Regions from separate parts of the Pelosinus sp. IPA-1 genome, predicted to be linked through region 1. Evidence: riboswitches for the same ligand, from Rfam matches in the RefSeq annotation. Region 1 holds a riboswitch; the other holds the start of a gene.
What was found. A riboswitch is a leader RNA that binds a small molecule or an ion and turns the genes downstream of it on or off. The one in region 1 is predicted to bind glycine.

Region 1 (11,642 bases):
ACCACAAACAACATCGCCCAGTACATCATAAAATACATAATCAAGATCTGGTGTATAAGCACCTAAGGATTCCAACATATTAATAGAAGTAATGATACCACGACCTGCGCAACCTACACCTGGTTCAGGACCACCTGACTCAACGCACATGGTACCGCCGAATCCTGGTTTTAAGATATCTTCTAAATCGATATCGTCGCCTTCATCACGTAGCGTATCTAGTACTGTTTTTTGGCATAATCCATGAAGTAACAAGCGAGTGGAATCCGCCTTAGGATCACAGCCAACAACCATAATATGTTTACCAGCCTCCGCTAAGGCACCTACTGTATTTTGAGTAGTGGTAGATTTACCAATACCACCTTTTCCGTATATAGCGATCTGTCTCATAATAAGAACCTCCCTCTATTTTTAAACGCATTTTTTTACCGATATAGTTGAAAATTACTTTGAGTTCACTTATAATAAAAATAGGTACATCAAACAAACCCTGGTGACTGCTGGGGCACTAAGATTACCAACGCTTTATGGATACCGCAAATATCCATAAGGCATTTTTTATTTGTCTACCATCATACTTATTCGATAGAACCACCTCCTTAATTACTAAAAAAAACACAATGGGGCTCATAAACGTACTCCGTTTATAAGCCCCATTGCTTATGTGCCTATTTCTTGGCAAAAAGGCAAAAAGCTCACAAGGGTTTTAAAAAAACCACTTGTAAGCTTCATTGCTTCTGCCTATTAACTTGAGCTGAGTATAGCATACATCTTTTTGTGATGCAATACCCTTTTTAAATAGTCGCAATATTAAATTTTAAGCCTCCGCCCCCACTATACTCGACTAAAAATAATACTGAAAAATCAACATATATACAGGGATAACAAGGATTGCTATTACCGTTGTCACCGTAGTCATTATGGCAGCATATTCAGCATCCCCTCCATAGGATTTGGCAACAATGGATGTTTGCGTCATTACAGGCAACATGGCTTGAATAATAAATACTTTTTTCATCAAAAGGGGTAAGGGTATAAAATGAGTTACGCCCATAACAATCAGCGGGGAAACTACAAACCTTCCTAATAGAATAGCGATCATATCCTTGCTGACTTTAATATTTCTTAATTTTACACCATAAATGGCAATCCCAATAAAGAGCATGGATAGAGGAGTCGTCATATTGCCAAGGTATTTGCAAGTATCAAGAATAAAGCGTGGCAAACTTATATTACATAAAATAAGAAATATGGCGAACAGAAATCCTAACAGCGGTGGTGAGAAGATCTTTTTCACTACCTCTAGAGGAGATACTTTTTCTTTACCTAGCGCACCATCATTCCGAATACCACCGGCACCAATCGTCCAAAATAGAGATGTGTTGGCGATATAATACAATAAGACATAAGGCACACTTTCTTCGCCAAACAAGGCTAAATTTACAGGTATGCCAATAAAGATACTATTGGAAACAAAGAACATTGATCGAAAAGTCCCTTGCCGATTAGGCCTAACTTTTATTACTTTGGAAACAACATAACCTACAATATAACAAGCTAACATAGAAGAAAAGGGCACAACCAATCCTGTAGCTAGATGAAGTAACCCATCTTTGTTAAAGGTACTCATTAAATTCCAAATCATATAAGTAGGAAGCGCAATATTCGTTATGATACGTGAAAATAACTTGGATGCCTCTGGGTTAAACCAGCCTTTATTGGTAAGAACATAACCTGTTGCAATCATTAAAACAATACTAAATATACTTTCAATTGTATGAAAAATAATCATATTTAAAAGACTCCTAACCTACTTTTCCCTATCAGATAATACAGCTACCAGAGCCGCTTTCGCTATTGCTTCTAGTTGGGTTGAAAAGCCTGCAGGGGCTATCTCAGACTGAATTCCAACTTTTTTAAACGATGCATAATATACACTTTCGCCTTCTACTATTCCTTTTTCTAGATTGTAGATATACCCAATGGCGTTCATATGCTCTATTACCTTCTGGGCTGACTCCATTTCCGTAGAAAAGGCAGGTACTGCCTCATCAAAATTTTCTCTAAGTTTTAAACTCACCATTTCACTCTCTTTTGTCAGTGCAGTATATACTCCACCAGATTGTTCAATATCCGCTGGTGTTCCCAGCCATTTTACGGCAAGTTCAGCGCTAAATTGTAATAAGTGCTTCAACCAAATAAACCCCATCACCTCTAGGGCCACTGCAATATCTAAATCCCGTCCAGGTTTCATCTGTAAAAACTTTTCATTCATTATTTTTCCTCCATTACTGTAACTGTAAAGCTGCCTTAGCTAGTTGATCTGCCTGTTCATTATATTTATCTCCTGAATGGGCCTTAACCTTTACAAAGTGGATCTCCAATTGTTTTGCGGCTTGTTCATAAAACTGTTTATACTTTTTGGTTCCCTCTTGTTTTGCTTCCCAGGCTTTGGTACACCACTTTTCTATGCCTTCGTAGTCATGATATATAACGATTGTAGGTACACCCTGTTCTAAGGCATACGTCATCGCGATTTTAGCCCCCATGGTTTCTCCTGCTACATTACGCATCGGTGCCAATTCAGGATCATTTCCTTTTTGACTAAAGGTAATTTCCTCTCCTTTCCACAAGATAACAACTCCTGCCGAATATTCCTTTGTTGCAATGTTATAACTGCCATCAACGTAAGCAAGCATAACATTATCGGAAATTTCTCCTGTAGGAAGAGATGGTATTACCTTATTCACTGCCCCCGCAAGGTAAGCATTCGCTTCTTCTTCCGTCTTAAAACTCTTATACTCAGCTCCTGAATATCCTTTTATTTGTTCCTGACACTGGGGCCAGCTATAGAATAAACCTGCCTGTCTGCCTTTTCTAACGGCGTACACTTTTTTATCTGCCATATGTCTCTCCTTACTTTTGGTTATCACATGTCCGGCTAGTCCACTTATATTTTATGTCTTCTGATTTATAAAAAGCAAGTAATTAATTTTTAGGGTAGACGTTCACATACTCAGTGAAAGTCTACCCCTTCCTATTTACTAAAAGTTAGGTACATTTATTGATTCAGCTTTGCTAACTTTCTGCTATGATCATTAATACGTTTTACAATATCTTTTGAATAATAGGTACTCCCTGTCATGATGTCCAAAAGGGAATCTTTTTTGAAATTCAATAAATCCAATTTTGAACGATAGCCAATCGCTTCTGTCATCATGAGATATTCATCGGAAATGTCCGTAGGAATTCCCATATCTGCAACGGCTTTACGGAGTTTGCCAGTTTCACGGAGTAAATCTATACTTTGCATGCCTTGTAAAGACACATTTAACTTAGGCCAGAACTCAGCAGGCTTGTATATGGAATACTCATACCGCATCAGGCTATAGACAAAGTCATCACCAATATCAAAACCAAATTGATCTGCCTGATCAAACCATTCCGTATCAGGAAAGGCTCCAGGAGGATTTACAACAACTGTACTCGGCATTGTTTGCTCAATTAGGCTGATATTTTCTGCGAAAACATCCTCTAAGGTTACATTCGCAACTAAAGGGCACGGATAGATCAGGGAAAGTCCAATACGGCATGGTTCATTGACAATATCCGCAGCTAACTTTATGCATTGTATCGTGTCAATAATCTCTTTCTTAGTAACCCCCTTATTCATAACTTGGTCATTAATCAGATCATGCCCCGTTTCGCCTCCCATAAAAACTGCTCTCAAGCCTGATTTTATCATAATTGAAAAATCATCATAAGTTTGACTAGATACTTTGGTAGCTCGTATAAACATAGAATAGTTTACTTTGAGGCCACTATCAAGTATTGCCTGGGCAATTTTTCGTCCTTGTTCAAGAGGTGTTTCTGAACTACTAAATCGAAAAAAAGCAATGCCAAGCTTTGTCATAGCTCTCATTTCTTCGATAATTTGTTCTACAGGGCGACCTTGATAATGGATAAGCTGCCTAGTATGGGAGCAAAAGTTGCATTGATTCCAACTGCACCCCACACCATCTACTAAGGTGTGAAAAAGTATTTTATCTTCTAAATCAACACCTCGATAACGGGGAATGGTTTCCTGAAAACTTGCCTTGTCATTTACACATTTCACTGCATGAAAACCACCAGTTCTAAGTAAGGGCGAACTGCTAATCTCATCCTTAACTGCTTTTAAAAACGCAGCTTTTCCTTGGGTTTTTCTGCGCAATCTAATTAACTGTTCTAGCATTTCTTCGCCTGGCCCCATAATGGCTAGGTCAAACTCATCATCTTTCAAGGTATTTTCACCATATACCTTTACTTGAGGTCCGCCAGCAATGACAACGGTTTCTGGGCATTCCCTTCTAAGCCGAGACGCTAAATGAATCGCCCATTGAAAAGAATCACCATACCATGTCTTAATACCGACAAAAGGAATCTCCTGTTCTTTAACCATCTTGACGATGTCTTCCACCATCTGATTCATGTACCTACGCTTGCAAAACAAGGACAAGGCTTGCAAGGGCCAACTAAACAGCATGAGAAATAAAGCTAATTTTTGATTTCCTTTCTGATATACCTTTAACTGCAATCCTACAATCCAGCGAAGAAGTGCCAAGCACCATCTAGGTACACCTTTTTCAATGTAAGAGGTACGAACATTATCAATAATTTCTGCCGCAATTCCCGTATCTTCAAGATACGTACGAATCATTGCCAAACTATTTTCTAACGCCGTATCCGATGTAATTCGCTGCCTTATTGCAAGGCTATTTACCAGTAATAATTCAATACCATATTTCATTTCAATTCCTCCACTTTTTATTTTTAGAGAACCTCTACTTTTACCCTTTGCAACTAGTTAGATTCTGTAAAACCTTGATGCCAATCGTAGGATTGCTTCTGTAAAACTTTTCGAAAGCTTGCTGAGAAATTACCATAACTTCCGACTCAGTAGTGGCAGAAACGTCATTTTTTTGTACTTGTGCTTGTATTAACCCTGCTCTGCCGAAGCATTGCCCTGGCACCTTCTCACTTGCCACCCCATTGGATAGTACCGTAACCTTCCCTGACAGCAAGATATATAGCTCCTTTGTTACTTCGCCAGTATTTATAATGGTGTCGCCTTCCTGGCAATGAAAGATTGTGCCCATATGCAATACCTGCATTGCTTCTTCTTCCATTAATCCTTTGAGAATAGAAATACTCTGACCCCTTAATTCTCCTTGTACATAAGCCCACAGCTGTTCTTTGGTGGTTAACTGAGTGTTTACCACCTTAGTCGACTGTGGGAATTCCTCTAAAAACCATTTTGCCGCATCTGGGCTGTTTTTTCTTTGTTTGGCAACACGGAGGAAGGGTGATCTAACCGTCTGGAGATGTTTAATATCTTCTGTAATTAAAAACAATGGAATGATCAGACCAAAGCCACGTTCAATGAAGTTATACCCCAATCTCCGAAAGCCAAGACGTTCATACAGGGGTACCAAATAAGGGCTGCATCCTCCAAATATAAATTGCACCCCTTCATCTCGAAATACTTCATACGCTTTCGATAATAATAGATAGGCCGCTTGCGAACTTCGGTACTTAGAAATAACCATCATTTTAGTGCTTAAAGAATGTTTTTGGTTTGCCGTTCCTTGTAAGAAATCATCAAATTGTTTCATTTTAAATACTTGTTGTAACTCAGTCGGAAATGCCCCCATATTTCCAACGGTTACTCTTATAGTACCTATAACCTCTGCCCCTAATTGGGCATATAACAACACACTCTGGTCATCTACGGCATCTACAATTTTCTTTTCTTTATGATTCGCCGACAACATGGGCGTTTTCCCCATCTCTTCTACGTACACTCGATAACGCAACTTATAAATAGCTTCCCTTTCTCTTTTAGTCGATGCTTTTTTAATTTTTATACAATTTTCACTACCCTCACTAGTTCTTACTTTTAGCTCTGCCGTTTGTAAATTCATACATTTGTCCTCCTTTTTTGACCATAAAATTATCTACTGACTAGAGAAAAGCTATAGCCGATTCATAGGCACCACCTCCTAATAGAACCATGTTCTTCTCTCCACAATGAAAACTCCTGTAAGATTTGTAATAAAATGGACATTTTTGTAATTATAAGTAAATTTTGCAAAAAAAAAGAGAACCTCACTAAAGGTTCTCTTTTTCTAATACTCTATTATCTTTTTTCGTTACATTGCCAATCCCTGTAGTAGTTTAAAACAAATAAAAAATGTGGTTCCTTGTGTACTTGTCTCTACCGTTATCTTTGCCTTATGACGATTTGCAATTCGATAACAAATCGCTAAACCAATTCCTGTTCCGTCCGCCTTCGTCGTCACAAAGGGTTTGCCTAAATTATCTAAAATGTGAGCAGCGATCCCCCCACCTTCATCCCGTATGGCCAAAATTGTTTCCTCATTTTCCAAATAAGTTCGGATTGTTAATGATTTTCCTTCTTTCATGGACTCTAGTCCATTACGAACCAGATTTAATATTAATTGTCGGATTTCTTTTTCATCGATATATAATTTAGGAATTCTCTGTAATTCTAGTTTTATATATTTATTACAGGCATTGCTATCAGCCTGCAGCAGCGGATACATGGATTCAATAATTTCATTCAACTGACACAATTTAAAATCCATTACCCGATTTTGACTAAGAGAAAGATACTCACTAATAATGGAATTTGTCCTGTCCAACTCGTCCATTACCAACACAAACTGTTCCTTATAGAGAGCAAATTCTTTTTTATTTCCAATCAGTTGCAAATATCCACGTACCGTAGTCATAGGGTTCCTAATCTCGTGAGCGACACTCGCTGCCATCTGCCCAACTGTATTCAGTCGATCGAGACGGGCTACATCTTGTTCTAACATTTTTCGAGTAGTTATATCTCGTGCAATTCCTTCAATAGCAACAATTTGATTATTTTCTCCATAAATAAAATTGAACTTTTGTTCCACCCATATTTCACTAAGATTCTTACAAAGTACCCGGGTAGTCACCATAGAATTAGCCACATGCAAGTTTTTCTTTGCATCCTCATATAATGCTACATCTTTAGGGTGAATCATTTTTAATATTAGCTCAGGATCATTATAAAATTCCTCAGCCGTATACCCAGTAATTTCTGTAACTGCTGGGCTAATATATTCAAAACCCTGCTCGGGGACGATTCGGTAACGAAAAATAATATCCACAGCATTTTCCGTAAATAATCGATAGTATTTTTCTTTATTCGTTAGATCTTCCCGTGTTTTTTCAAAATACACTAATAAGGTGCCCACAGCTATAATAAACCGTAATATTGCATCAAATAAATAACCCCATGGAGCGAACCATACTACATTCTCCATAAAAATATAATCGATAGTATGGGCTCCTAGAAGAATAAAAGCAGCTCCAGTAATATATTTACCCACTCCAGTAATGTTTAAATAGTAAAAAAATACAATACCAGTCCAAATATAAATGCTACTAATGAAGGTACATGAGGGCATAGCCTTATAGAAGAAATCTTGATGTGATCCAATTGCAAAATAGCTTAACCCGCTACTAATAATTGCTCCGTATAACCACAGCCTACTCACGCGTTTATTAATAAATTTATTAGTTCCCCATACAAGTAGCAAACTAGACAAAACTGACAAGATTTGAAATGAAATTTGAAATTCTACCCCTGCCCCCCCAAATATGGGCATTTTAAAAAATATACTGCGGATTAGATGAATTAACCAACTTAAAATCCACAATCCTATAAATGGTTCCTTATATTGCACATATAGATATATGTACACAAGTAATACTGCTATCGTACCTGATATTGTTGCCAGTAAGGATGTATCAATTAATGTCACATTTACACCTCATTTTTATCCGCAGACACGAATTCCATATATGTAAACATTTTCTATATATTCATTTAAATTCCTCTATTATTTACTATATATTTCAATTTAAGTGTAAAAATATGTATTCCGTTGAAATAGCAAAACACTATTACCATTTTTTATAATGGAATAGTGTTTTGCTTTAATTCTATTCTTACGTGTTGTTTACTCCTCTGTACGGGGAAAACACATGGGAGCCGTTAACTGATTAAATACATTAACATTGGGATCGCCAAGACTTAAGCCATTAGTAAGCCGATCACTGTGTAGTGAAATAATTACGCTTGTAATTTTGGCTACACCACTCGGCGTGGGAATGCCTCTTAATGGATTATAATCTAAGGGAGCAACGTAGTAATTTAAAGTACCATTAGTATTTACAACTAGTCGATTTGGGTCAAAACCATCAGAGGTATAAACAGCTGATAAAGGAGCTGCCGGCCAAAGCCCTCTATCCGTTACAAAAAATAAAGTATACACTCCTAGGGGAATTAGCCCTTGAGCTGATACTTGAATATGTCCTTCACACCCTCTGCCGCAAATCTCTCCTGTAGCAGTTGCCTGTAGCCAAAAAGCCTGGGCAATCGCAGGTGGCCGATTATTGGGCATAGTTTCAAAAATCAAATCGCAACAACCATCGCACGCTTTGGATTTTCTATCCTCTTCCATACTTTTCCCTCCTGAAATGAAATTTTCATTTAAGATGATTCAGAATATATTTATACCTAATACATCACTACACTTTTTTTTGTATTCTATGCGAAGTAGAGGAAAAACGTGCAATATAAGAAAAGACTTGGCTTGTGCCAAGTCCTCGGACGCAGGCAGAAGCCTTAGTCGTTCTTACTTGGAATCAAGGAAGTGTATACTTTCTGATTCCGGAACAAAACTCCTGTACAAATTCTTAGTAGAATAGTACAGGAGTTTATTCTATCTTATTATGGTTTTACATTGGCTTTAAACACTTGTTTACCATCTTTCATTTCAATAATAACTACACTCTTAACAGCATCATGAGTTGCATTTAAGGTCGTCGCCCCCGTAATTGCTGAAAAATCCTTGGTGGTAGCTAAAGCCTCACGAATCTTTTCAGGATCAATGCTATTGGCACGTTTAATCGCATCAATTACAATGTTCGCTGCATCATAACCAAGGACAGCCATAGCATCTGGCACTTGCCCATACTCCTTCTTATAAGCCTCTACAAAAGCCTGAGAAGTAGCACTAGTATCATCTACCGAATAGTGATTGGTGAAATAAGTATTATTAAGGGCGGCTCCAGTTCCTACTTCTACTAACTTAGGTGAATCCCATCCATCCCCACCTACGATTGGTACCGTAATCCCAATTTCGCGGGCTTGTTTCACAATTTTACCTACTTCCTCATAATAACCCGGGATATAAATTACCTCCGCATTTAATGCCTTAACTTTTGTCAAAATGGTTTTAAAATCTTGATCCTTTTGCAAATAAGCTTCTTCCGCTAAAATATTTCCGCCGCCTTTGGTAAAGGCATCTTTAAAGAAGGATGATAAACCTTTGCTATAATCACTGCTACTATCAACTAACATAACTGCCTTTTTCAGTTGCAATGTATTAAGTACAAAGTTTGCTCCAACTGTCCCTTGGAAGGGGTCGATAAAACAGACCCTAAAAGTATAATCTTTCACCTTACCGCTCTTCTCATCTACTGTTACTTTAGGATTAGTAGCCCCTACTGCCACAAAAGGAACTTTAGTTGCTTCCGCTACGCTTGAAGTTGCAATGGCATTCGAACTAGCAAAGATACCTGTTACAGCAACTACTTTATCTTGTGTTGCTAGCTTTGTCATAGCATTTGCCGATTCAGAAGGTTCACTTTTATTATCAGCAATGACGGCTTGGAGTTGCTTGCCAAGTACCCCGCCTTTTGCATTGGCTTCTTTAATTGCCATTTTCGCGCCATTTGCCGACGAAGTCCCCATCGTCGCATTACCACCTGTCATTTCATTGAGAATACCAATTTTAATATCTTTCGAGCTAGAACTGCCGCAGCCCGCGAGAACCCCTGCCATTATTAGAACTACCAAAGATACCACTACCAACTTAAAACTAATTTTACTCATAAAAATTTCTCCCCTTTTTTAAATTGTTTATATAAAGAAGACTTGATTTAGATGGAGTTTTAACTCCATCTGAATCTTAGTCGCACTTATCCAGGAACTTAGCCGCTCTTAACTCCCGCTTATATAAGTGAGCCTTGGGTCCGGAGACCCCTAATTCGAACTTATTTCGAGTTTACAGCCTGTTTCCCTGACCTTCAAGGGCAGGGAATTACAGACTGTTAACGAGATGAAGAAGGGAGTTTTAGAGCGGTTTAGTCATCGGATAAAAATTAAAGAGTCAAATCATCTCTGATTTGACTCTGGAAAAACAAATGAACACACCAAAAATGGCGTTTTCAGCATCACAATATAAAGAGATATAGAAATATCCCTGTATATCACGATTTTTGTCTCTGTCCTTTTGCCTGAGAGATTTGTCAGCAACTTATCATTGCTGTATTTCACCTTCGGCGCTCAATTTAAGAGTCTCTCCAGAGTTCCGTCCACTTACGGTTCTACTCGGTGGTCCGAGTGCCTGAGAGTTTTACTCCTTCGGCGGGCTATTCTAGCCACTCTCCCGCAAACTTCATTCGGTAAACATATGTAGTTGTAGAAAAAACATTCACTGTAAGTATCATTATAAAACAATACATCAAATTATTCAATAGTATTATATAAGTATTTTTCAAATTTCCAACTCTCTATTTTCTTTATGAACTAAATGTTTTAAATGACCTTTTTCTATATTTTCATAATATTTAATTTTATAATCTAAATGAAATTGTTAATTTGAAAGGAGTCGTTCTATTATATTAACTTTACTTGGATTTCTTATGGTTATTACTTTCATGTACCTAATAATGTCTAAAAGGATGACTGGATTTGCTGCACTAATTATTATACCGATTACATTTGGACTATTAGGCGGGTTCGCTCCCACAATTGGTAAGCTTATGATGGATGGTGTTAAGACCATAGCACCAACGGCAATTATGATGATGTTTGCTGTTATGTATTTTGGTATTATGGTGGACGTGGGTTTATTTGATGGACTCATTGTTCAAATATTAAAGAAAGTTAAAGGTGACCCGCTAAAAATCGTTGTAGGAACAACTTTATTAGCAATCATAGCCTCTTTAGAAGGAGAAGGTGCTGTAGTCTTCATGATTACCTGTACAGCAATGTTACCTCTATATAAGAGGATTGGCATTAATCCCGTCATATTAGCAGTAATATGCGCAATGGTGACTGCCGTGAAGAATATGTTTCCATGGGCAGCTCCCACGGCTAGGGTTTTAGCAGCGTTAAAACTTGATGCAGCTGAAATTTTTAATCCCTTGGTTCCTGTAATCATTTGTGGATTTGCCTATATAGCATTGATGGGATATGTATTGGGTAAAAGAGAACGGGCTAGATTGGGAGTTATCCAAATAGAAGACTCTATGATCGACGGCATTGCTAAAGAAGTGGTATCGAAAAATCCTGAGTTTAAGCGTCCTAAATTATTCTGGGTTAATCTGATTATGACCCTAACTCTTATGGGCCTGTTACTTGTAGAAAAGAAGATCGGAGTCTCGATTCCAATCATCTTTTTGGCGGGAAGCGCATTGGCTTTAATTGTAAACTTTCCTAAGGTTAAAGAACAGCAAGGGCGTATGTTGGC
Region 2 (11,642 bases), on a different contig from region 1:
AGTTATCTTTGTTTTTTACTGACATATATATATGGATATAAGGAAATTTTTTTAAAGTGAGGAATGTATATGTGGGAAAAACAAGTTGATTTGGAACGAATTGTGGAAATTCGGACTAAGACTATAGTGTATTTTGGTGTGGGTGCGATTACTAAGATAACCGATATTGCGATCATTTTAGCTAAACAAGGAATTAGTAAGGTTCTTGTAGTTACTGGTAAGGGGTCACATATCAAGTCTGGTGCTTGGGGACATGTGGAACAGGCCTTTGCTGTTGCTGGTATAGCACCAGTATTATACAGTAAAATAACTCCCAATCCGACGGTTGATCAAGTCGATGAAGCAACACAGTTAGCAATGGAGTTTGGAGCACAAGCTGTTATTGCTATTGGTGGTGGCAGCCCAATTGATGCAGGTAAGAGTGTGGCGGTTTTATTAGCTAACCAAGGTAAAACAGCACGTGAACTGTACGAATTTGCTTTTGTACCTGAAAAAGCAGTTCCGATTATCACCATCAATTTAACCCACGGAACAGGGACTGAGGCAGATCGTTTTGCAGTTGTAAGTATACCTGAGAAGGAATATAAGCCGGCTATAGCCTATGACTGCTTATATCCCATGTACTCTATCGATGATCCAGCCCTCATGACTACTTTACCTGCTGATCAGACAGCCTATGTATCAATTGATGCTATCAATCATGTTGTCGAGGCGGCTACCACTAAATTGGGCAACCCTTTTGCCATAAGCTTAGCTCGAGAAACAATTCGTTTAGTTGCCCATTACCTTCCATTAGCTCAACATAATCCGAAGGATCTGGAAGCACGCTATTATTTATTGTATGCTTCAATGATCGCTGGTGTTGCCTTCGATAATGGACTTTTACATTTTACGCATGCTATGGAACATCCTCTTAGTGGCATGAAACCAGATTTGGCCCATGGTTCAGGACTAGGCATTTTATTGCCAGCAGTAGTGAAACACATTTATCCAGCCAAGGGAACTATTTTAGCAGATATCCTAGCACCCTTAATACCTGGAATCAAAGGTACTCCAGAAGAAGCATATACTGCTTACAGTGGATTGAAACAGTGGCTTAAGGCACTCGGTATAAAAGAGAACTTACGTGAGGAAGGGTTTGTTGATGGTGATGTGGCCCGTCTTACAGATTTAGCTTTTGAAACTCCTAGTTTGGGGCTACTACTCAGTATGGCACCAATTGAGGCCAGCCGGGAGACAGTTGCTGCTATATATGCGGATTCTCTATAAAATAATGCTTACAAGGATTCCTGGGCGGAATCCTTGTAAGCATTTTGTATGTTCACGAGAAATATTACGACGATAAGATATCTTCAGCATAGAAAATTCAGATGTATTAGTTATTATACAGATTATGTGACTTATATTGAAAGTGAGCCAATATTTGGTGTCATTACTAGACGACACACAGAATACATTTATTATATAAAAGAAAAGAGAGTAGCGAGCTTTCTTTTATATAATGCCCAACGTTACCGATACTCTATTGAGAATCAGTTAGTTATCTATCCTAAAGTAAAATGCATGTTGCATCTTATTTAGGGATTTCTCCTGAAACATTAAGCCGACTTAAAAAAATGGCAAAAAGCACTTTTTATCATCATATCTATTAATAAGTAAAATCCTACAAGGATTTAAATGCGAATTTTAACAGGGATAATCATCGATAAAATACGATTGACATAAATTAGCCATTTTGTTAGAATATTCTTAATAGTAAAATAATGCATATAGAATGATGGTTATAGGGAGAGATCGCTGAATGCGGCGCCGAAGGAGCAAGAACTTTGTCAAACTCTCAGGCAAAAAGGACCGTAACCGGACTATACTCTGGAGAGTACGCCTTGTAAAGGCGTCACCGATGGGGAGCCTATTTAGGCAAAACTCTCAGGTACAACAGACAGAGACAAAGGGGGATTCGTCCGCCTTTGTCTCTGTCTTTATTTTTAAGAAAACAAGTAGAAAGGGGAGATGGATTATGGCAGCATCAAAAAAGACGCCTCTATATGAGACTCATTTAGAGTACGGTGGAAAGATTGTTGAATTTGGAGGTTGGTTACTGCCAGTACAGTATACCGGGATTTTGGAGGAACATCGAGCAGTTAGAGAAAAGGCTGGCTTATTCGATGTTTCACATATGGGGGAGGTACTTGTTAAGGGGCCTGATGCCTTTGCATTTGTACAAAAATTAGTAACGAATGATGTATCTCGCCTTGCTAATCATAAAATACAGTATACGCCCATGTGCTATCAGGATGGTGGTACTGTTGATGATTTGCTTATTTATAAACAGGGTGAAGAAGAATATTTATTAGTTATTAATGCTGCTAATATTGAGAAAGATTGGCAGTGGATGCAGGAAAATAAGGGCGGCTTTCATACAGAATTAATCAATTTATCCGATCACACAGCGCAGCTAGCCTTGCAGGGTCCCCTAGCTCAGGCTATTCTTAGCCAATTGACAGATATAGCTTTAGAAAATCTAGAGTATTATTGGTTTTTACCAAAAGTAATGTTGGCGGGCAAGGAGACGCTAGTATCTAGAACTGGTTATACTGGCGAAGATGGATTTGAAATTTACTGTCGCCCAGAGGATGCAGCATCATTATGGAATTCTATAATGACTGCAGGTAAATCTTATGGGCTGTTACCTGCAGGCCTAGGCTGTAGAGATACTCTGCGTTTTGAAGCTTGCCTGCCACTCTATGGGCATGAATTATCCAAGGATATTTCCCCCTTAGAAGCAGGGATTGGTATGTTTGTGAAGCTGGACAAAGGTGACTTTATTGGTTGTGCTTCTTTGGCAGAGCAAAAGAAAAATGGCGTAAGACGTAAAAATGTAGGTTTTGTTATAACTGGACGAGGGATAGCTCGGGCTGAATATCCTGTAATGGCACAAGGACGATGTATTGGGATAGTAACCACAGGAACCTATTCGCCAAGTTTGGATAAGAATATCGGTCTTGCTTTAGTAGAAGCCGAATTTGCTATAGTTGGACAGCAATTTGATATAGAGATTCGTGGTAAAAAAGTAGCTGCTCAAGTAATTCCTAAACCATTTTATAATAGAAAGGGGAAATAAAAATGAAAACTCCAGTAGAATTAAAGTATTCACGCGACCATGAATGGGTGAAAATTGAGGGAACTCGTGCAAGGGTGGGTATTACCGATTATGCTCAGTCTCAGCTTGGTGATGTAGTGTTTGTTGAGGTGCCTACAGTGGATAGCAAGATAGCTGTAGGGGCGGGTTTTTCAGTGGTAGAATCAGTGAAAGCAGTATCTGATATTTATGCACCTGTTGGTGGTGTGATTGTGGAAGTAAATGAGACGCTTACTGATGCACCAGAAATTATGAATGAAGATCCTTACGGCGAGGGTTGGCTGGTAGTCATCGAAATAGCCGATCCAGCGGACTTTAACCAACTACTTAGTAGTGACGAGTATGAAAAATTAATAGCTGAAGGAGGTCATTAAAATGGGGTGGAGTTATTTACCTCATACTTACGAAGACCGCCGTACCATGCTTGCCGCCATTGGTGTAGAGAAAGTGGAAGATCTTTTTAATGATATTCCCACCCATCTATTATTTAATCGCCCACTACAGTTACCAGCTCCCATGTCGGAGCCAGATTTGATAAACTACCTTCATAAATTAGCTGGGGTAAATGCTAATCTCCAGGAATATACTTGTTTTCTAGGCGCAGGGGCTTATGATCACTACATACCAAGTGTGATTGACCATGTAATAAGACGTTCTGAGTTTTATACAGCTTACACTCAATATCAACCAGAAATCTCTCAAGGATACTTGCAAGCATTATGGGAATACCAAAGTATGATCTGCCAGTTAACAGGGATGGAAGTCTCTAATGCTTCCATGTATGACGGTGGTACCGCCTTAGCCGAGGCAGCAATGATGGCCTGTAACGTCACAAATCGCAGTGAAGTGCTGGTAGTAAACACAGTGCATCCTCATTATCGCACTGTACTCACTACGTACGGAATGGATTGGGGATATAAACCAACAGAGTTTGGTTATAAAGATGGTACTGCAAATAGGGAAGAACTCACACAATTAATAAACAAAAATATCGCTGCTGTTATCATTCAATCACCTAATTTTTTCGGGTGTATTGAAGATATAAAAAAAGTTGCTGATCTTATTCATGCAGAAGGAGCATTGCTTATCGTGGCTGTCGATCCTATTTCCTTAGGTATTTTAGAAGCACCTGGTGAACTTGGTGCAGATATCGTAGTTGGCGAAGGCCAGTCTATGGGATTGGCGACTGCTTTTGGTGGTCCTTGTCTGGGTTTTTTTGCTGCTAAAGAAAAACTGATGCGCAAGATGCCTGGTCGTATTGTGGGGCAGACCGTGGACCATGATGGTAATCGAGGATTCGTGTTAACCTTACAAGCAAGGGAACAGCATATACGTAGGGAAAAGGCGACTTCAAATATCTGCTCCAATGAAGCTTTGTGCGCCTTAACAGCTGCTGTATATTTGAGCGCTGTTGGTAAAGAGGGCCTGCGTCAGGTAGCCGAATTATCACTGCAAAAATCTCACTACGCATACCGTGAGCTAACAAAATTAGAAGGATTCAACTCTGTATTTGGGGCAAGTTATTTAAAAGAATTTATTATACGTTGTCCAAAATCTATTACCCAAATCAATGAAGAATTACTACATGAAAAAATGATTGGTGGATTGGACCTTGGTATTTATTATCCAGAACTTAAAAACTGTATGTTATTGTGTGTAACAGAAAACAGGACACAGGACGATATTAACCGATTGGTAAAGAAATTGGGGGCGATAGTATGAGAAAAACTAAATCCTTGATTTTTGAAATAGGGAAAGAAGGTCGCTGTGCTGTAGATATGCCTAAATGTGATGTACCACAAGAAGCCATTACATCATTAATACCCCAAGAATTTTTACGAAAAAATCCTGCGGCCCTGCCAGAAGTCAGTCAACTAGATTTAATACGTCATTACACAGAACTGTCTGAACGGAATTTTGGTGTAGATTCAGGTTTTTATCCATTAGGTTCGTGCACCATGAAGTATAACCCAAAAGTGAATGAAGATATCGCCCGTTATCCTGGATTTGCTTTATTGCATCCTTTGCAGCAGCCTGAAACAGTGCAGGGAGCCTTAGAACTGTTATATAACATGGAACAGTATCTTGCTGAGCTTGCAGGAATGGATGCTGTTACCATGCAGCCAGTTGCAGGTGCTCATGGTGAATTGACAGGATTAAAGCTGATTCGGGCCTATCATCGGCGCAATGGGGAAACTCGAAACAAAGTTATCGTGCCTGACTCGGCTCATGGCACCAATCCTGCATCAGCTGCCGTATGTGGGATGGAAATTGTAGAAATAAAGTCAAATGAAGATGGATCGATCAATTTAGATGCACTCCGCACAGCAGTAGGGCCAGATACGGCTGCCCTCATGTTGACTAATCCAAGCACCTTGGGATTGTTCGAAACCAATATTCAAGAAATTGCTAGCATTGTCCATAATGCGGGTGGACTATTATATTATGATGGGGCTAATGCCAATGCCATTATGGGGATTGTTAGGCCTGGAGATATGGGCTTTGATGTTGTCCACTTTAATCTTCATAAGACCTTTGGTACACCACATGGAGGTGGTGGTCCAGGCTCAGGACCTGTAGGTGTAAAGCGTAGCCTTGTTCCATTTTTGCCTACCCCTGTGCTCACTTTTGATGGAAGCAAATATGACCTGGATCATAATCGTCCACTGTCTATTGGCAAGGTACATTCTTTCTATGGTAATTTTGGGATTATTGTTCGTGCCTACGCTTATATCCGTGCTTTAGGTCCAGATGGATTGCGCCAAGCCAGTCAAGATGCTGTAATGAATGCCAATTACTGTTTGACCCAGTTACGGCAGCAGTACCATGCTCCTTTTACTCGTTTTTGTATGCATGAATGTATCTTAACATCCAAGGAACAAACACAATATGGCATTCGAACACTAGATATTGCCAAGCGACTACTGGATTATGGTTATCATCCACCCACCATATATTTCCCTATGATTGTAGAAGAAGCACTTATGATTGAACCAACGGATACAGAAAGCAAGGAAACCTTAGATGGATTTATTGCTGTAATGAGGAAAATTGCGCAGGAGGCCAAAGAAGACCAGTCCCTAATTAAGAGTGCTCCCAGTACTACTGTAGTTGGGCGTTTAGATGAAACTTTGGCCGCTCGCAAACCGGTTGTAAGATGGAAAGAGTAATTTGTTTTACATACCCCCAGAATACCAAATCTATCAGTGTCACAGAAAATCGCTGTGAACAAAATTGCGCTCATTGTGGTGGTCATTATCTGAAACATATGTTGCCAATCTCTGCTATGCAGGAGAGCAACGCTACTAGCTTTTTGATTAGCGGCGGCTGTAAAGCTGACGGGACCGTTCCTATTGGTCAGCATATTTCTGAACTGAGAGCCTTAAAACAAGGAAGGCTTTATAATCTTCATGTGGGATTAATAGATAAGGCTGAAATTGTAGAAATCACTGAGATTGCTGACTGTATCTCTTTTGATTTTGTTGGTGATGATGAGACCATTCGTGAAGTCTTTGGTATAGAACGGACAGTAAGTGATTATATCCATTGTTATAAAGAATTACGTCAAAAAGTTAAGGTGATGCCCCATATTTGCATTGGTCTACATGCTGGTGAGATCAGAGGCGAATATCAAGCAGTAAAGCTTTTACAGGAGCTTGGTATGGATGCATTAACATTTATTATTTTTACACCAACTCGTGGGACTCGTTATGCAAATTGTTTGCCCCCAAAGATGGAGGATGTAGTAAAACTATTAACGTGGGCTCGTCAGGTATGTCCTTCGATACCCATTCACTTAGGTTGTATGCGTCCTGGTGGGCATTATCGTAGTGAAATTGATCAATGGGCGGTTAAAATCGGTATGGATACGATTGTCAATCCTACGCCTAAAGCTGTGGCACTAGCAAAAGAATTAGGCATGTCTATCTTACGGACTGAGGAGTGCTGCGTACTATGAACCTTTGGAAACTTTCTGCAGGTACAGCCTGCCTAATTGGCAAAAAGAAATTTAAAGCGGATGTTCTTCCTACTACTGCTTATATTATGCTCGGGGAAAGGTGCAAAAATAACTGTCAATTTTGTGCCCAGTCACGGGACAGTGAAGCTAGAGTAAATCTGCTTTCCAGGGTGACTTGGCCAGTTTTTCCGAAGGAAGAAGCTGCCGCCGGAATCAGAGATACTTATGAAGCAGGAGCAATAAAGCGAGCTTGTTTGCAAGTGGTATACAGCGCAAATAGTTGGGATACCACTGTCGATGCACTTGAATTATTACATGCTAACAGTGCGGTTCCCATCTGCATATCCAGTCATCTAGAAACAGTAAAGCAGGCGAGAGAGCTTGTATCAAGAGGCGCAGAAAGGGTCTGTATTGCGCTCGATGCCGCTACGCCAGAGTTATTTGGGAAGGTAAAAAAAGGTCAGTGGGCTTCTAAGTGGAGCCTCTTACTAGAGTGCGCACTGGCATTGCCAGGCCTTGTTACCACGCATCTCATAGTAGGATTAGGAGAAAGTGAAGCGGATATGGTGAGTCGAATGGCGGTCTGTATCGACAAAGGAATCCGAATTGGCTTATTTGCTTTTACTCCTATACGTGGGACCCCTTGGGCACATCTGAATGCGCCTACAATTGCTCACTATCGGCGCATTCAGATTGCTCATCATCTGCTTAGGAACGGATATAAGCAGGATATCATTGGCTACCAGGATGGGATCATTTCCGAGTATAACGTACCAAAGGTTGAGTTATTAGGGATATTAAAAGACGGTCAAGCATTTCAAACAAGCGGTTGTGATGATTGTAATCGTCCTTACTATAATGAGCGTCCTGGCGGTCTTATGTATAATTATCCTCGCCGCCTTACGTCTTTAGAAGTTACTAAGGCGATTAAGGAGTGCGAAATTATTAGGGGAGAAAATGATGAACTGGCGACTAATTAACAGTGGATTCGCTGATGCCGCAACAAATATGGCTATTGATGAAGCCATATTACTGGCACATAGCGCTGGTAAAGTTCCGCCCACACTCAGGTTCTATGGCTGGCAGCCTGCTGCAGTTAGTCTAGGATATTTTCAAAGGGTGATGTCTGAAATTGATTTGGACCAATGTAAAGAGCGTAACATTGACGTGGTACGCAGATTAACTGGAGGCAGAGCTGTTCTGCATGACGCTGAGCTCACCTATAGTATTGTTGTCCAAGAAGATAACCCTCTAATCCCTAAAACCATTACGGCATCTTATCGTTATTTTAGCAATGGTTTATTAGTTGGTCTTAAGGAACTTGGTATACAGGCGCAAATGACTGTGCCTGCCGCGATTTATGGGCAAAGGAAAAAACAACCTGCGTCAGCGGCCTGTTTTGATGCTCCTTCTCATTACGAAGTAACAGTGGAAGGGCGAAAGCTGGCGGGAAGTGCCCAGGTACGTAAGAATGGCGTTATTTTACAGCATGGATCATTACTATTGCGCTTTTCCGCTGAGCAGTTTGTAGAGTTACTGCGGTTGCCATCAGTAGAAAAACGCCAGCAGACAGCTCAAATGTTAAAGGAGAGAGCTACAGCGATTGAAGATGTGCTAGGAAGAACCGTGACGTGGCAAGAAGTGTATCATCCCATGCCCGAGGCTTTTGGGACGGCTCTAAGCATCAAGCTAGTGGGTGGAGAACTTACAGAAGAAGAACAAAGAGTAAGTAAAGAATTGGCGTCAACAAAATACAGTCAGGACTCCTGGAAAATGCTTCGATAAGCAGTGGCAACAATACGAGGGAGGAGAAAAAATGGATTATGATGTAGCGGTGATCGGCGGTGGTCCTGGAGGCTATGTTGCCGCCATACGAGCGGCCCAATTAGGCGGGAAAGTATTATTGGTAGAAAAGGATAAGATGGGGGGAGTCTGCTTAAACCGCGGTTGTATTCCTACCAAAACCTTATTAAAAAGCGCTGAAAAATGGCAAGAACTTAAGAGTTGTCATGAATTTGGTCTACAGGCTGAGAATATAGGATTTGATTTTGATGCCATTAGATTACGTAAGAATCAAGTTGTTAACAAGCTGCGTGGCGGTATTGAACAGTTAATCAAAAGCAATGCTATAGAAATGATACATGGAGTAGGAGTACTAGAAGGGCCAAATCGGTTGATTATCACACAAGGAAAAGAGAAAATCAGTTATGAAGCAAAAAATATTATTGTTGCTACAGGTTCTGAGCCCATGCATTTACCTATACCAGGCCAGGATTTGCCTAATGTCATTGACAGTAATCAGCTGCTAGAGATAGATCATGTTCCAAGCAGTATGATGGTCATTGGTGCGGGTGCGGTAGGGATTGAATTTGCCGCTATTTTTCAATCCTTTGGCTCAGAAGTAACCGTAGTAGAAATGCTACCGACAATTTTACCAAATATTGACAATGAAATAGTCAAACGTATGGGGATCCTTCTACGCAAACAGGGCATAAAAATGCTGACAAATACCAAAGTAATTGGTATGGAGGAAAACAACGAAGGCGTTAAGGTTTCTCTTGATAATGGTAAGTCAATTCAAGAACTCACTGTGGGAAAAGTATTAGTAGCAACTGGCCGAAAACCTATAGTAGCTGGGCTAGGGCTTGAAGCTGCAGGTATTGATTACAGCCAGGCTGGTATTAAGGTGAACAGCAAAATGGAGACCAATATACCTGGAATTTATGCTATCGGTGATGTCACTGGAGAGGAAATGTGGGCTCATGCCGCCTCGGCAGAGGGTATGGTTGCTGCAGAAAATGCATTGGGTGATAATGTTAGTATGGATTACAGTGCGGTGCCAGGTTGTATATTTACTACGCCAGAATTAGCTATGGTTGGGCTTACTGAGAAGGAGGCTCAAGACACAAACATAGATATAAAAGTTAGTAAATTTAATTTTGCTAGTAATGGTAAGGCTGTTTCTATGGGTGAAACAGATGGTTTGGTCAAAATTATAGCCGATGCTAATAGTAATAAAATATTAGGCATGCACATCTTAGGAGCCCACGCTAGTGATCTAATTATGGAAGGTGCAATCGCTATTCATAATGGCTTAACGGCAGATCAAATTGCACACACAATTCACCCTCATCCTAGTTTATCTGAGACGGTAATGGAGAGCGCCCATGGAATTAATGGTGATATCATCCATCAGTTTATCTTGAAAGGGCGACCTCTATGAATATTTTCTAGTTTACTAAAGACATTTTTGAAATATAAGACACAGCACGTCCATTTAGTAGTGGAATAGTGCTGTGTCTTTTCTGCGTCATTATATTTTTTATCTATAGTAATGTTGGAAACCAGTAGCTCATAAACTGTAGAAGAGGTGGTGAGCGTGGGAAAAACAACATCCCCTAAGTGTAACGTGACAGTAAGTTATAATCCTCATAAAGATTTAGCTAAATTGGCTAGAGGATACGCAGTTATGATTAAAGTTGCTATTCGTATAATCAGGCAGAAGAAGATTTCTGAAGTAGAATGACTTCTCCGGCAAAAAAAATGGACAGGAATGTGATTAGGACGGTATTGAGCGTTCTTTCGTTCAATATCTAAAAAAATAGAATAGATATGGCGTAATACATATCTTTATGTAGTACTGGGGATAGTAGGAGTTATTTTATATAATGGTGGGTTAATTCTAATGAAATGTAAGGATAATATGGTGTTTGCTTTCGCAAGCCTACAATTACTTTGGTTTTTATTTTTCTTATGATATACCAATCATTGATCTATTTGCTCCATACTAGTAAACCAATAGAGGAGTCCTCTAGCTACGGTTCCAACTATGAAGAAAAGTAAAAAGTGATAGAACCAGTTCCATTTATAAAGTTGAAAAATGCCTAATAAAGAATACACAGGCAAGATTACAAAAACGATAACTGCACAACCGATACCATTCCATAGAAGGAAACTTCTCCATGAAGATGTATACTGAAATACTAACATATACATAATTGGCCCCATAGTAAGACCTACTATGAATAAAGGCGGTTGAAATGGAAGGAGCCTGATTTTAAAACTCCACAATCCTAAAAAACCAACAAGAGTAGTATCTATTACAGCAAAGGCTACGGCACAGAGTGAACCTAACAATAGTAGGTCTTTTATCCTTCGCTTATCAACTAGTTTAAACCATATACCATACGTAACGATAAGTACACCAACCGTAATGAACCAACCAAATGAAAAAAGTTCCTTAGAAATCCAATGTTGGTAGGAGATGTTGGCCGATAGTCTTCCAACTTCATACAAATCAGGCATCTTGTTCCCTCCAGTGAGTTGACATACTTAGCCTTTTTAGCAGAATTACTTGTGTTAAAGTGTTGGTTTATTTCACAAGAACTATGCGGTAAAAAGGAGACTAACGTAACACAAACACTAACTATTTAATAGCTTAGTCTAAGATTGTGGATGCGTATGCATGTCATAAGTTTTAATTGCTTATAGCAGGAATTTTTGGGATTAGGTAGTACGTTTAAGATATGTTAGATTTATTTTCTA

Region 2: it holds a riboswitch for glycine, as region 1 does, so the genes downstream of both, gcvT (glycine cleavage system aminomethyltransferase GcvT) here and QSJ81_RS06925 (ABC transporter substrate-binding protein) in region 1, are expected to answer to the same signal.

What each region holds. Positions count from the first base shown of each region.
Region 1 covers NZ_BSVC01000003.1:25,881-37,522, reverse strand. Annotated here, with positions in the region: gene nifH (nitrogenase iron protein) at 1-390, opposite strand, end outside; gene QSJ81_RS06960 (AEC family transporter) at 845-1,792, opposite strand; gene QSJ81_RS06955 (hypothetical protein) at 1,811-2,275, opposite strand; gene QSJ81_RS06950 (ribonuclease H1 domain-containing protein) at 2,289-2,906, opposite strand; gene QSJ81_RS06945 (B12-binding domain-containing radical SAM protein) at 3,062-4,789, opposite strand; gene QSJ81_RS06940 (cyclic nucleotide-binding domain-containing protein) at 4,830-5,963, opposite strand; gene QSJ81_RS06935 (ATP-binding protein) at 6,192-7,862, opposite strand; gene QSJ81_RS06930 (hypothetical protein) at 8,061-8,564, opposite strand; gene QSJ81_RS06925 (ABC transporter substrate-binding protein) at 8,834-10,000, opposite strand; glycine riboswitch at 10,383-10,484, opposite strand; glycine riboswitch at 10,493-10,569, opposite strand; gene QSJ81_RS06920 (CitMHS family transporter) at 10,786-11,642, shown strand, end outside.
Region 2 covers NZ_BSVC01000004.1:84,540-96,181, forward strand. Annotated here, with positions in the region: gene QSJ81_RS10115 (iron-containing alcohol dehydrogenase) at 70-1,269, shown strand; glycine riboswitch at 1,776-1,863, shown strand; gene gcvT (glycine cleavage system aminomethyltransferase GcvT) at 2,018-3,121, shown strand; gene gcvH (glycine cleavage system protein GcvH) at 3,124-3,513, shown strand; gene gcvPA (aminomethyl-transferring glycine dehydrogenase subunit GcvPA) at 3,515-4,861, shown strand; gene gcvPB (aminomethyl-transferring glycine dehydrogenase subunit GcvPB) at 4,858-6,309, shown strand; gene lipS1 (LipS1 family lipoyl synthase) at 6,297-7,097, shown strand; gene lipS2 (LipS2 family lipoyl synthase) at 7,094-8,077, shown strand; gene lipM (octanoyltransferase LipM) at 8,055-8,882, shown strand; gene lpdA (dihydrolipoyl dehydrogenase) at 8,914-10,320, shown strand; gene QSJ81_RS10160 (hypothetical protein) at 10,477-10,623, shown strand; gene QSJ81_RS10165 (CBO0543 family protein) at 10,863-11,402, opposite strand.